2 linked regions of the Candidatus Puniceispirillum marinum IMCC1322 genome follow. The protein of the gene in region 2 interacts with the protein of the main gene of each other region in a pairwise test. Links are inferred from orthologs where the notes say so. Each region holds a gene or a part of one and is shown on either strand. Other genes may lie near its edges. The genes, in order: ndk and ung.

Region 1 (3,210 bases), 1.6 Mb from region 2 along the record:
CATCCTTGTCAGACTTGGGGCTTGATGTCGAAATTCTCGGTGAAGCTGATATGGAAGCTCTTGGTATGGGAGCACTTCTTGGTGTCGGTCAGGGGTCACGTCGTGAATCACGTATGGTGGTGATGAACTGGCGTGGTGGTAAAGACGAAGCCCCGTTAGCGCTTGTCGGAAAAGGGGTGACCTTTGACACGGGGGGCATATCGCTCAAACCTGCCAAAGGCATGGAAGATATGAAATGGGATATGGGTGGCGCGGCGGCGGTAACGGGGGCTATGGCCGCTATTGCTGGGCGTAAAGTGAAACGAAATGTAGTTGGTGTCATTGGCCTAGTTGAGAACATGCCTGACGGTAATGCACAGCGTCCCGGGGATGTGGTCACGGCAATGTCTGGTAAAACGATTGAAGTTATCAACACCGATGCAGAAGGCCGCTTAGTGCTTGCCGACGCATTGCATTATACGGAAACGCGCTTTGAACCAGCAATGATGGTTAATCTTGCAACCTTAACCGGCGCTATCATTGTATCACTGGGCAAGGAATATGGGGGACTGTTCAGCAATAGTGATGAGTTGGCCGCACAGTTGACCCAAGCTGGTATGGCAACCGAAGAAAAGCTGTGGCGTCTGCCAATGGGCAAGGCCTATGATAAGATGCTCAAATCCCATATTGCGGATATGAAGAATATTGGCGGCCCTTATGGTGGTTCGATTACGGCAGCCTGTTTCCTTGAACGGTTTGTTTCCAAAACCCCTTGGGCACATCTTGATATTGCTGGTAAAGCATGGTCGGACAAGGCCACGGCGACGGTGCCAAAAGGTGGCACTGGTTTTGGTGTCCGGTTGCTGAATCGTCTTGTTGATAATTGGACAACAGCCCATATCACGGCAAATGACGGTTAAAAGTGAAGCTTTGAAACAGTAAAGGCATCGGGTATGGCGCCGAATGAGTAAAATAGATTTTTATCACCTTACCCAGACGGATATGGAAACTGTTCTGTTGATGCTGCTCAAAAAAACACTGGCAGCGGGGAAAAAGGCACTCATTCTATGTCCCCAGCCTGCCGCCTCGGCTCTTGATACAGATTTATGGACGCGCGAACCGGACTCATGGTTTGCGCATGGGCTGGATGATGCAGATGGGCAAGATATTGCCAAAATCTGGATTTCAACCGATATGGCTGTTAATCCAATCAAGGCCGAATTTGTGTTTTTGTTGCATGGAAGTGTGCCTGCCGAAATTAGCCAATTTGAAAGAGTCTTTAATCTGTTTGATGGCCGATCCGAGGCTCAGGTTCAGCATGCGCGTATCCAATGGAAAAGCTGGGCTGATCTTGGCACTGTAGAGCGTGGTTACTTTGCCGAAACGGATGATGGCCGATGGGAGAAAAAGGCCTAAATCCATTTGTCTGATAAATCTATGAAGTTATGACTTGTGCCAAACGGTCTGCTCTTGTATTGAAGCCGAATATTCCATTATCGCTGATATCAGAGGATCGCAACATGGCACTCGAAAGAACTTTTTCCATCATCAAACCTGATGCAACACGCCGTAATTTGACAGGTCAGGTCAATGCCCGCCTCGAAGCTGCAGGCCTACGCATTGTCGCACAAAAGCGCGTTCTTCTTAGTGACCGCGAAGCTAAAGAATTTTACGCAGTTCATGCCGAACGCCCGTTTTACAATGATCTGGTGTCATTTATGACATCGGGTCCGGTTGTTCTGCAGGTCCTTGAAGGCGATGGCGCTATTGCTAAAAATCGCGAGACAATGGGCGCAACTAACCCAGCAGATGCAGCGGATGGCACAATTCGTAAAGATTTTGCTGAATCAATCGAAGCCAACTCTGTTCATGGATCAGACAGCCCTGAAAATGCGGCGATCGAGATTGCCTACTTCTTTGCTGGTTCAGAAATCACTGGCTAAATGAATATGCCGAAAAGGCGTGTCCACTTCAAAAGCACAAAGGCGGGTGAAATCCCGCCTTTTGTATATATTATTATTTATCTATTTATTTATATGAAGTTAGCCTAGAGCAAGGTTGCTGCCATGGCTATAAGCGTAACAATCACCAAGCCGATAACAATCTTTGAGGCGGTCATAAAGCCATTATAAATAGCCAGATGCGACTTGGCCTGCTTGTCAAAATCTGAAGTGTCCATGTTTACTCTCTCCTACAGTATACATTGCTTTTTAAACTGTTAATTACCTATTTTATGACCCATACCATCGTAAAAATCAATGCGGCATTAAGGCCAAATTAATGCCGTTTCAATCTGAAGTCGCGCTTTATGGCCAAGGCGGCTAAGCGCGGCTTCTCTGTTATGCCACTTAACGCCTGAGTGGCTGAGTTCAAGATCACCATGGGCCAGACTGCTAAGCACAAGCGGATATAAAATATGCTCAAGCGCTAATACGCGTGTAGCCAATGTTGTGGCGGTATCTTCTGGATTTATAGTGAGCGCCGCTTGCAGAATGATTGGGCCGTCATCGAGTTGTTCTGAAACAATATGGACGCTAACGCCATGCTGTTTGGCACCATCCGCTAGCGCGCGCTCATGCGTATCAAGCCCTTTATAGGCGGGTAAAAGCGAAGGGTGAATGTTCAGAATGCGGGCCGTAAATCGGTCGATGAATGCGGCGCCGACGATGGCCATATATCCAGCCATGAAAATATAATCAGGCTCAGCATCAGCCAGAATGGCGCACATGGCGTGGTCATGATCTTCACGTGTGTCAAAATTCGAACGATTGACAATTTTGGTTGGAATGCCGCGTGCAGCGGCACTATCGATGCCTGTACATGGTTTGTTTGCGACAACCAGACAAATCGTACTGTGATGATTAGCTTCAATGTCGTCAGCTAACGCTTCCATATTGCTACCACGTCCAGAAATAAGAATGGCGACGCGTGTCATGGAACGATCTATTTGCCTTGCCAATGATGGCTATTATTCAAAACCACCGGAGGTGAGTTCTCACGAGGACGCAAGCTACCCATGATGGTGGCATCTGGCTCAATACCGTCATGTAAGCTGGCCAGCATGGTTTCGGCTTGATCAGGGCTGGTGAAAATGATGAGGCCGATTCCACAATTAAAGGTGCGCGCCATTTCGTGTAATTCCATATTACCACTATCACGAAGCCAGCCAAAAACCGGCGGCAAATCATAAAGTGCACAATCAATGTCAAAAGTCAGATCATTGGCATAGAT
Region 2 (3,148 bases):
ATAAAGCGCGCCATTTTCGCCAAGTGTGATAATGGCGGCGCCTGCACCAGACGCACGTAAAGCCTGAGCCGCATCTGTTGCGCTTGCAACTGAAGTGACTTTAATTCCGGTCAGGCCTTCGGCTTCGGTTTCATTGGGCGTTACGAAGTCACATAAAGCCAACATACCATCAGGAAGGTCAGCGGCAGGTGCCGGATTGAGCAATGTACGCACGCCTTTTTTCCGCGCCAGTTCCAGACCATACATTGCTACCTCAAGCGGCTGTTCAAGCTGGGTGATGAATATGTCAGCATTAGCAATCAGGTCTGCATTGCGGTCAATGTCGCTATTGTCAATCTCGCCAGCAACGCCCGGGGTGACAATGATCGCATTATTTCCGGTTTCGGCCTCGATGAAAATGCAGGCAGCGCCTGTGTAGCTGTTATCATGTTGGGTGATTGCGGGTGTCACACCAGCCTTTTGCCAGACATCGATTGCCATATCGGCAAATGTATCCGTGCCTAGCCGCGTGATCATATGTGCGTTGGCGCCAGCCTTTGCCGCGGCAACAGCCTGATTTGACCCTTTGCCACCAGGACTAAGATTGAAGCTTTTACCCAAAATTGTTTCACCAAGCCGAGGAATACGCTCGGCGCGATAGGCCGTATCGGCCACAAAAATACCAAGAATAACAATGGATGACATATTGGTTCCCCAGTAAATGGATGCCGTATGATAATCTTTTGAAGCTAGCCTGTCTGAGGGGGTGACACAATCAATTAGCAAAAAATTTATGCACCGCGTCAGCCATCGCATGACCTAGTGTGATATGGCTTTCAGCATCAAAATGAACGCCATCAATTGGCGACACGGCAATATGCGCGCCAGCATCAAAATAGGGAACATCATGCTGTCTAGCCATGTTGGCAATAGTGCCCGATAGAGCATGCGCATTATCAATACTGTTTTCAAATATCTCGGCAAGACAGCCTGACTGCATAACGGGTGGTGGGCTCATCAGCAAGATATCCGGCGCCTGCTGGTTGATGCCGGAATCAGATGCCTTGATGGTCTCGACAATTTTGCCAATCGCCAAAGCAATTTCAGCTGCATTCACGCCAAAACGGTGTTGCAGATCATTGGTGCCCAGCATTATCACAATGACATCAAGCGGACGATGGGTTTCCAGTAAAGCCGGCAACATGCGGATTCCATTTTTATGTACGCCGTTAATCGGGTCATCATGCACCGTTGTACGCCCGGGATGACCTTCCTCGATCACTGTCCAATCAGGGGCTAGTATTGTTTGCATGACGGCAGGCCAGCGCACATCGATGCCAAACCGGCCTTGTGATGACAGGCTATCCATTGGCGGGGTGCCATGTGTATTGCTATCTCCAAAACAAAGCAATGATCGGGTCATGATGGGACACCTTTATGATTATGTGATGTTGTTACGTATAATGGCTAATCTGAGCCATGCGCCGTCTCGCGTCAATTATCTAGCTTGGCTAGTGTCCCAATTGATAGCCGTTTGTCCTTGCGCTTCGAGATAGCTATTGGTGCGCGAAAAGGGACGGCTGCCAAAAAAACCATTATAGGCCGAAAGCGGTGATGGATGCGCTGCGGTTAATATAAGATGACGATTGGCGTCAATCGTACGACCTTTTTCAGCGGCTTTGCGTCCCCAAAGGATAAAGACAAGATGTTCGCGGATGTCAGCCAGCTGGCTAATAGCCGCATCGGTAAAGGCCTCCCAGCCCTTGCCGTGATGCGATCCGGCTTTACCATCTTCGACCGTGAGACAGTTATTCAGCAAAAGCACACCTTGCTGCGCCCAGCTTTCAAGATTGCCATGTAAAGGAGTTGGACAGCCAATATCGGAAACAAGCTCTTTGAAAATATTGCGTAATGATGGAGGTGTTTTAACGCCCTGCGGCACTGAAAAACTCAGCCCATGCGCTTGTCTTGGGCCGTGATAGGGGTCCTGCCCGATAATAACGACTTTAACCGCATCAAAGGGTGTAAGGTCAAAAGCCATGAAGACCGACTCAGGGGGCGGATATATGCTGATGCCGTTAGCTCGCTCGGTATCTAGAAATCGGAAAAGTTGCGTCATCTCTTTGCTGTTCATGACCGCGCCAAGATGATGATGCCAGCTTTGCTCAATATGCATAAATACCCCTTGAAACACGTCAATGTGATGGTACCAAAATAGCATATTTACTAGCTTATTGCAGGACAATGATATTGGTTATGGAGTAATAATAAGGGGGATACGCCATGAGAGGGGGGAGGTCTCTCATGGCTGGTATGTATGTAATTGTTGCAGGCGTCGGAAAGAAGACAAGATTTGTGAAAATATAATTATGAAATATAGAAAAATAATATAGAGTTTATGTCATGAGTCAGATTGAAGAAATACGTGCTTTTGTGACGGTTGTGGAAACAGGAAGCCTTACGCAGGCAGCGGAACGTCTTGGTATCGCTGTTTCTGCTGTAAGTCGTCGTCTGAAAGATTTGGAGCTTCGTCTTGGGGCGCCATTGATCCAGCGTTCGACGCGCCGTATGTATCTGAACGAGACAGGTCAAAGATTTTTCAGCCGTTGCCGTACTATTCTGGACGAGTTGGAAGCGGCGCAGCAGGAAGTCCAGAATACCGAAGGTATTTTGAGTGGTGTCTTGCGACTGAATGCGCCTTTATCATTTGGCATCACGCATATCACACCACTGATTACTGACTTCATGAAGGAAAACCCAGACGTGCGGATCGATATAGATCTGTCGGATAAACGCATTGATCTGATCGCCGAGGGATTTGATCTGGCGATACGTATTGGTGCGTTGCAGGATTCCAGCCTGATTGCCAAAAAAATATCAACCGCACGGCAGGTGCCTTGTGCATCGCCAGATTTTATTGCCAAACATGGTGCGCTAGACAATCCAGAAGCTCTCAATGATATGCCTGGGCTAATCTATGCAAATTCCCGAACACCATCGGATTGGACTTATGTAACACCCGAAGGTAAGGCAGGAACAGTGCATGTAAGCCAGCGTCTGTCGGCTACGAATGGTGATGTGTTGCGCGATGCGGCCATTGCCGGACTTGGTGTGGTTAATTTACCGACATTTCTGCTTTTTGAAGCCATTAATGATGGCACGCTGGTAC

The links.
Region 1: the proteins of ung (region 2) and ndk interact in binary tests that used the Escherichia coli proteins (3 or more experiments, as listed by UniProt). The link is inferred for Candidatus Puniceispirillum marinum IMCC1322 from one-to-one orthologs.

What each region holds. Positions count from the first base shown.
Region 1 is NC_014010.1:666,812-670,021, reverse strand. The notes cover bases 336-3,210. They hold ndk (nucleoside-diphosphate kinase), read left to right. Parts: upstream 336-1,499; coding sequence 1,500-1,922; downstream 1,923-3,210. Other genes in these bases: purM (phosphoribosylformylglycinamidine cyclo-ligase), read right to left, coding at 2,923-3,210; purN (phosphoribosylglycinamide formyltransferase), read right to left, coding at 2,246-2,914; SAR116_RS13575 (aa3-type cytochrome c oxidase subunit IV), read right to left, coding at 2,027-2,158; SAR116_RS03240 (DNA polymerase III subunit chi), read left to right, coding at 943-1,395; SAR116_RS03245 (leucyl aminopeptidase), read left to right, coding at 336-899. In the rest of the region: more of SAR116_RS03245, read left to right, coding at 1-335. UniProt on the Escherichia coli protein: Major role in the synthesis of nucleoside triphosphates other than ATP. The ATP gamma phosphate is transferred to the NDP beta phosphate via a ping-pong mechanism, using a phosphorylated active-site intermediate.
Region 2 is NC_014010.1:2,258,119-2,261,266, forward strand. Bases 317-3,129 are described here. They hold ung (uracil-DNA glycosylase), read right to left. Parts: upstream 2,156-3,129; coding sequence 1,478-2,155; downstream 317-1,477. Other genes in these bases: rbsK (ribokinase), read right to left, coding at 317-684; SAR116_RS10520 (SGNH/GDSL hydrolase family protein), read right to left, coding at 755-1,402; SAR116_RS10530 (LysR family transcriptional regulator), read left to right, coding at 2,383-3,129. In the rest of the region: more of rbsK, read right to left, coding at 1-316; more of SAR116_RS10530, read left to right, coding at 3,130-3,148. UniProt on the Escherichia coli protein: Excises uracil residues from the DNA which can arise as a result of misincorporation of dUMP residues by DNA polymerase or due to deamination of cytosine.